2 regions of the Microbacterium sp. 4NA327F11 genome follow, and region 2 is predicted to be linked to the other one. Evidence: predicted binding sites of a transcription regulator. Region 2 holds the regulator's gene; the other holds the start of a gene.
What was found. Region 2 encodes HrcA, which represses chaperone genes, less so after heat shock. Its sites were predicted from a motif close to TTNGCACTCGNNNNNNNCGAGTGCNAA; they were not measured.
Positions count from the first base shown of each region.

Region 1: the regulator HrcA is predicted to act here: its motif matches at 1,132-1,158, upstream of groES (co-chaperone GroES).

Region 1 covers NZ_SCOB01000013.1:35,571-38,983, reverse strand. The annotation lists gene FFS51_RS09800 (THUMP-like domain-containing protein) at 1-1,076, opposite strand, end outside; gene groES (co-chaperone GroES) at 1,234-1,530, shown strand; gene rarD (EamA family transporter RarD) at 1,685-2,635, shown strand; gene FFS51_RS09785 (ABC transporter substrate-binding protein) at 2,853-3,413, shown strand, end outside.
Region 2 covers NZ_SCOB01000018.1:27,181-30,593, forward strand. The annotation lists gene dnaJ (molecular chaperone DnaJ) at 1-992, opposite strand, end outside; gene hrcA (heat-inducible transcriptional repressor HrcA) at 1,033-2,073, opposite strand; gene hemW (radical SAM family heme chaperone HemW) at 2,160-3,374, opposite strand; gene FFS51_RS11550 (DUF1990 domain-containing protein) at 3,374-3,413, opposite strand, start outside.

The DNA.
Region 1 (3,413 bases), on a different contig from region 2:
ACGTCGACGCCCCGCTTCTTGATCTCGAGGCGGCCGATGCCGCGGGCGCGCAGCGCCTTCGCGAGCGGTTTCGTCGCGACGGGGAGCTCGTCCCGCACGCGGAAGCTCTGCACGAACGGGCTCGTGAGCGCGGCATCCGAGGTCAGATAGGCGATGTGCGGGTCGATCGTGCCCGCCTCCAGCGCCCGCGCGACGTCGCCGATGAGGCGCGCGCGGATCACGGCCCCCTCGGGTTCGTGCAGGTAGGCGCCGACCGGGCGCGCGTCGACGTCGGGAGCGTCCCCGGCCGCCGTGATCTCGTGCACGCGCTCCCCGCGGATCACGAGTGCCGCCCGGCGCACGCCGTCGCGGGCGAGCGTGCCGGTGAAGAGCACGAGCTCGACGGTCGATCCGTCCACCGAGATCCACTGCGCCTCCGCATCCGCGGGGATCTCGGCCCGATCGAGCGCGGGCCCGAGCTTGATGCCGGCGCTCGTGCGCGCCGCGAGCGGGAACACCCACTCCAGCGAGGGGGTGTACTCGGATGCCGCGACCCGCGCCTGCGCGTCGTGACCGGCGACGCGGCGGGCCGGGTCGAGCCACACGGCGTCCACGCCGCCGAGGTCCACGTCCTCGGCGCGGGCGTGACGCACCTCGACGGCATCGCCGAACGGGGCGAGGTTGTACGCGGCGACAGCCGCTGTCACCTCGTCGGCGTCGACGGCGAGGACCGACATCCCGAGCCCGGCGAAGCCGAGGCTGTCGCCGCCGATGCCGCAGCCGAGGTCCGCGACGCGCCCGATGCCGGCGTCGCGGAATCGGGCGGCATGGCGGGCGGCGACGACCGGGCGTGTCGACTGCTCCAGGCCCGCGCGGGTGAAGAGCATGCCGGCGGCGAGGTCGCCGAACTTGGCGGCGCCCCGGGCGCGCAGGTGCGCCTGCGAGACGAGCGCGGTCACGGTGTCGGGGTCGAGGCCCTCGGTCCGCAGGCGACTCACCGCGCGGGCGGTGTCGTCGGTCGTGGCGAGGGGCCCCAGCTCGTCGAGCCGGCGCAGCCCCTCGGGGGTGAGCACGGCGCGCAGCTGGTCCATCCGCATCCCGCCAGCCTAGGCCGGAGCGTCCCGCGACGAGCGCGACGGCGTATGACGTCTTCTGGCACTCGCGTTGCATGAGTGCCAGCACTTGCCTACACTGGCGTTAGCACTCTCGGTATGTGGGTGCTAACGAGTCTTCCGTCCAAGAAAGAGGTACACCGTGTCGGTTTCCATCAAGCCGCTCGAGGACCGCATCGTCATCCAGCAGGTCGAGGCCGAGCAGACCACGGCCAGCGGGCTCGTCATCCCCGACACCGCCAAGGAGAAGCCCCAGGAGGGCCAGGTCGTGGCTGTGGGCCCGGGTCGCATCGACGACAACGGCAACCGCATCCCGCTCGACGTCGCCGTCGGCGACCGCGTGATCTACAGCAAGTACGGCGGCACCGAGGTCAAGTTCGGCGCCGACGAGTACCTCGTGCTCTCGGCTCGCGACGTCCTTGCCGTCGTCGTTCGCTGATCGACTTTCCGAAGGGTCCGGATGCCGCGGCATCCGGACCCTTCGTCGTTCCCGCCGCACGCGCGGTGAACCGTGGCGGGAATCGTGCGGAGCCTGGCGCCCTGCGCGCGGCCGGCGCGGTCGCCACGTCGAGGGGCGGGAATAGGGTGGATCGGTGACCCCCGAGAGCCCCGCCGACGCCGCCCGCCGCAACACCGTGGGCGGCCTCTACGCGGCCGCGGCCTACCTCATGTGGGGCTTCCTGCCGCTGTACTTCGCGGCGCTCGCGCCGGCGTCGGCGTGGGAGGTCATCGGCTGGCGCATCGTCTTCTCGCTGGTCTTCTGCGCGCTGCTCATCCTCGTCACGCGGTCGTGGGGTCGCATCGTCGCGATCGCCCGCCAGCCGCGTCTGCTCGCCCTCACCGCCCTCGCGGGTCTGCTGATCTTCGTGAACTGGCAGGTGTTCCTGATCGGCACCCTCAGCCACCACATCATCGAGACGAGCCTGGGCTATTTCATCAACCCGATCGTGACGGTGCTGCTCGGCGTCATCGTGCTGCGCGAGCGGCTGCGTCCGGTGCAGTGGGCGGCGATCGGTCTGGCGGTCGTGGCCGTCGGCGTGATCGTCGCCGGCTACGGCGAGTTCCCCTGGATCGCCGTGACCCTCGCGCTGTCCTTCGGCGTCTACGGCCTCGTGAAGAAGCGCATCGGCCCGAGCGTCGACGCCGTCAGCGGACTCACCTTCGAGTCCCTCTGGCTCGTGCCGATCGCCGTCGTCGAGCTCGCGATCGTGTCCGCGACGTCGGGTCTGACGATCGGCACGGCGGGCGTCGGTCACACCCTGCTCCTCGTCTCGGCGGGCATCGTCACGGCCGTGCCGCTGCTCCTGTTCGCCGCCGGCACCCGTCGTGCGACCCTCACTCTCGTCGGCCTCCTGCAGTTCATCGCGCCGATCCTGCAGTTCCTCACCGGGTGGCTGCTCATGGGCGAGCAGATGACGACGCAGCGCTGGGTCGGGTTCGGCATCGTGTGGCTCGCGCTCGCCGTGCTCTCGGTCGACTCCGTCGTCGCCGGGCGCCGTTCGCGGCGCGCTCGCGGCGCCTCGGACGTCGCCGAGCTCACCTGAACGGCGGCACACCGCAGACGAGCGGATGCCGCATCCCCGCGGCTCTTCACCGACGAGATCGTGCCTCTCACACGCCTTTCATAACGATTTCGTCGCGGAAAGATCACGTCTTCATGAGTGAAACATGTTCGTGACACAACGGGGATACGTTTTCGCGCAAGCGGACGCGGGGGAGAGGCTCCCGTGCGCCGCGCCCACACGAAAGGACAGAGCCACCATGGTTCATCCCAAGAAGGCCCTCGTGGCGGCTGCGGCCCTCGCGGGTGCCGCGACGCTCGTGCTGGCGGGGTGCTCGAGCTCGAGCACGCCGACCTCCAGCGCCAGCGCCTCGGCCTCCACGCACGCCGACCCCGCTGCGGCGTGCAAGCCGGGCACCCCGAGCACCGGCCCGCTCAAGATCGCGACGATCCTGCCCCAGACGGGTTCGCTGGCGTACCTCAACCCGCCCGCCGAGGCCGGCTACGGCCTGGCCGTGCAGGACATCAACGCCGCCGGTGGCGTGCTCGGCCAGCCTGTCCAGGTCGGCCCGATCACCGACTCGGGCGCGTCGAGCGACCTCTCCGTCTCGACCGCTTCGGCCGCCCAGATCGCCAGCTCCGACGCGCAGGTCGTGCTCGGTGCCGAGTCGTCCAGCGTCACGCTGAACTTCGTCGACACCATCACCTCCAAGTGCAAGGTGCAGCTCTCGCCCGCGAACACCGCGACGGCGCTGTCCGGCTACTCGAGCTACTACTTCCGCACCGCTCCGCCGGACACCGTGCAGGGCTCCGCGCTGGGC
Region 2 (3,413 bases):
GCGTCGAGGCGAGAGGGCGTGAGCACATGCACGCCGATGCGCAGGTCGCCGCGGCCGCTGCCGCGCAGCGGTGAGACGCCGCGGCCCTTGATCGTGAGCACGTCGCCCGATTGCACCCCTGCGCGCAGCTCGAGCTCGACGGGCCCGTCGAGGGCGTCGATCAGGGTTGTCGTTCCCAGCACCGCGTCGGGCATCGAGATCTCGAGCGTCGCGAGCAGGTCGTCGCCGTCACGGCTGAAGATGTCGTGCGGGGCGACCGTCACCTCGAGGTAGAGGTCGCCGTTCGGGCCCCCCGCGGGTCCCACTTCACCGGAGCCCGGCAGCTGCAGGCGCAGGCCCGTCTCGACGCCGGCCGGGATGTCGACGGAGACCGTGCGACGCGAGCGCACGCGTCCCTGGCCCTGGCAGGTGGCGCACGGGTACGGGATGGTCGTGCCGTAGCCCTGGCAGCTCGCGCAGGGCTGCTGCGTGACGACATTGCCGATGAGGCTGCGCACCGTGCGCTGGATGTGTCCGGTGCCGTGGCAGATGTCGCAGGTGACGGGAGCCGTCCCCGGCTGGCAGCACGAGCCCTGGCAGGTTTCGCAGAGCACAGCGGTGTCGACCTCGAGGTCGCGATGCGCGCCGAACACGACGTCGGCGAGATCGAGCGTCACGCGCACGAGCGCGTCCTGGCCGCGCTCCCGGCGAGAACGAGCGCGCGCCCGGCTCCCACCGCCCCCGCCGAAGAAGGTGTCGAAGATGTCGCTGAAGCCGCCGAACCCGGCGCCGCCGAACGGCGATCCCGTCTCGCCGCCCATGTCGTAGGCGCGTCGCTGATCGGCGTCACTGAGCACGTCGTACGCGTGGGTGACGAGCTTGAACTGCTCCGCCGCCTCGGGGCTCGGGTTGACGTCGGGGTGCAGCTGGCGGGCTAGCCGTCGATACGCCTTCTTGATGTCCTCGGGGCTCGCGTCGCGCTCGACGCCCAGCACCTCGTAGTGGTCGGCCACAGTCACCTCTCCGCCCGCGAAGCGGGCAGGGTCGTATTCGTCATCGCGCGCGCTCGTCGTCGGCCATGAGGCGGCTCAGATAGTGAGCCACGGCGCGCACGGCGCTGAGATTGGTCGCGTAGTCCATGCGCGTGGGCCCGAGCAGACCCAGGCGTGCCTCGCCGATCGTGCCGGCATAGCCGCTGGTCACGACGGATGCCTCGCTCAGCCCGAACGCCTCGTTCTCGCGGCCGATGGAGACCGCCAGGCCCTCGGCGTCGACCGCCATCTCGGTCATGAGCTTGAGCAGGGTCACCTGCTCCTCGATCGCCTCCAGCAGCGGGTAGATGCTGCCCTGGAAGTCCGACTCGCGTCGGGCCAGGTTCGCGGCACCCGCCATCACGAGGCGATCCTGACGGAACTCTTCGAGCTCTTCGGCGACGGCAGCGAGCAGCGCGCGCGAGGCAGCATCCTCTCGCGGTGAACGGGTGGACGTCTCGGCGAGGGTGTGGGCGATCTTGCCGAGGCCCTCCTGCACCGAGCCGCCCGTGACCAGCACCGAGACCTGGGCGCGGAGGGTCGCGACATCCGCGTCGTCGAGGTCGGTCCCGAGGCTCGCGATCCGCTGGGACACACGACCGGTGTCGGTGACGAGGATGACGACGACGCGCGGGCCGCCGAGGTGCACGAGCTCGATGTGCGTCACGTTCGCGCGCTCGAACGACGGGTACTGCACGAGAGCGACCTGGCCGGTGACCTGCGTGAGCACGCGCACAGTGCGCGCGAGCAGGTCGTCGAGGTCGGCAGGGGCCTCGAGGAATGTGGCGATCGCGTTGCGCTGGGCAGTGCTGAGCGGTCGCAACTCGGCGAGGTGGTCGACGAAGACGCGGTAGCCCTTGTCGGTCGGCACGCGTCCCGACGAAGTGTGCGGCGCGCTGATGAGCTCTTCGTCCTCGAGCAGCGCCATGTCGTTGCGGATGGTGGCGGCCGACACCCCGAAGGCATGGCGCTCGACGATCGACTTGCTGCCGACCGGTTCGCGGGTCGCCACGTAGTCCTGCACGATCGCCCGCAGGACGTCGAGGCCGCGTTCGCTGACCATTCCGCCTCCCCTCGCTGGCACTCACATCACGTGAGTGCCAATATTAGCGCGGACCGGGGTGCCACTCGCGGCGCGACGCACATGGCTCAGGCGGTGAGCCGTCGCACGACCGCGTCGGCCAGGAGTCGACCGCGCAGCGTCAGGACGAGGCGCCCGGCGATGGCGGATGCCCCGTCGACCAGGCCGTCCGCGATGAGCCCCGCCACCTCCGCGCGACCGGTGGCCGGCAGGCTCGCCACGGCCAGCCCGTCGGCGATGCGCACCTCGAGCATCGTGCGCTCGAGGGCGCGGGACGCGGTATCCGGCGACTCCCGTCCCGCCGCGGGCGAGGAACCCACCGACAGGCGCTGCGCGTACGCCGCGGGGTGCTTCACGTTCCACCAGCGCACGCCGCCGACGTGCGAGTGGGCGCCCGGCCCGAACCCCCACCAGTCGGCGCCGCGCCAGTAGGCGAGATTGTGTCGCGAGCGGGTCGCCTCATCGCGCGACCAGTTCGACACCTCGTACCAGCCGTACCCCGCCGCCGCGAGGCGCGCGTCGGTGAGCTCGTACATGTCGGCCTGCACGTCGTCGTCGACCGTGTCGATCTCCCCGCGTGCGATGCGGCGGGCAAGCGCCGTGCCCTCCTCCACGATCAGCGCGTACGCCGACACGTGGTCGGTCTCGAGAGCGGTGACGGCGTCGAGGGTGCGCTCCCAGTCCGCGAGCGTCTCCCCCGGCGTGCCGTAGATGACGTCGACGCTCACCTGCAGCCCGGCCGCGCGCGCCGCAGTGACCGCCCGCGGGACCGCGGCCGGCTCGTGGGTGCGGTCGAGGGTCGCCAGCACCGACGGAACGGCGGACTGCATGCCGATCGACAGACGCGTCACGCCCGCCTCGGCGAGCCTCGCCGTCAGCGCCGGTGTGACCGTGTCGGGGTTCGCCTCGACCGTCACCTCCGCATCGGCGGCGATGCCGAACGCGTCGCGCACGTCACCCAGCATGCGCGCGAGCGCATCGCCCGGGAGCAGCGTCGGCGTGCCGCCGCCGAAGAACACGGATGTCGCCGCCCGCCGCCGGCCCGCGGCATCCATCACCTGCGCGGCCAGCGCGATCTCCCGCGCGACCTCGTCGGGATAGTCCGCCTGGCTGGCGCCGCGCAGCTCCGTCGCCGTGTAGGTGTTGAAGTCGCAGTACCCGCAGCGCACGCGGCAGAACGGCACGTGCACGTACACGCCGAAGTCGGGGTGCGCGGCCGGGAGCAGGTCGGGCAGGCCGCCGTCGGCCGGAGCCGGATCGCCGAGGGGAAGCGCTGAGGGCATCAGGCCGGGGTGGTGAACATGGGCGACACCGCGCGCAGG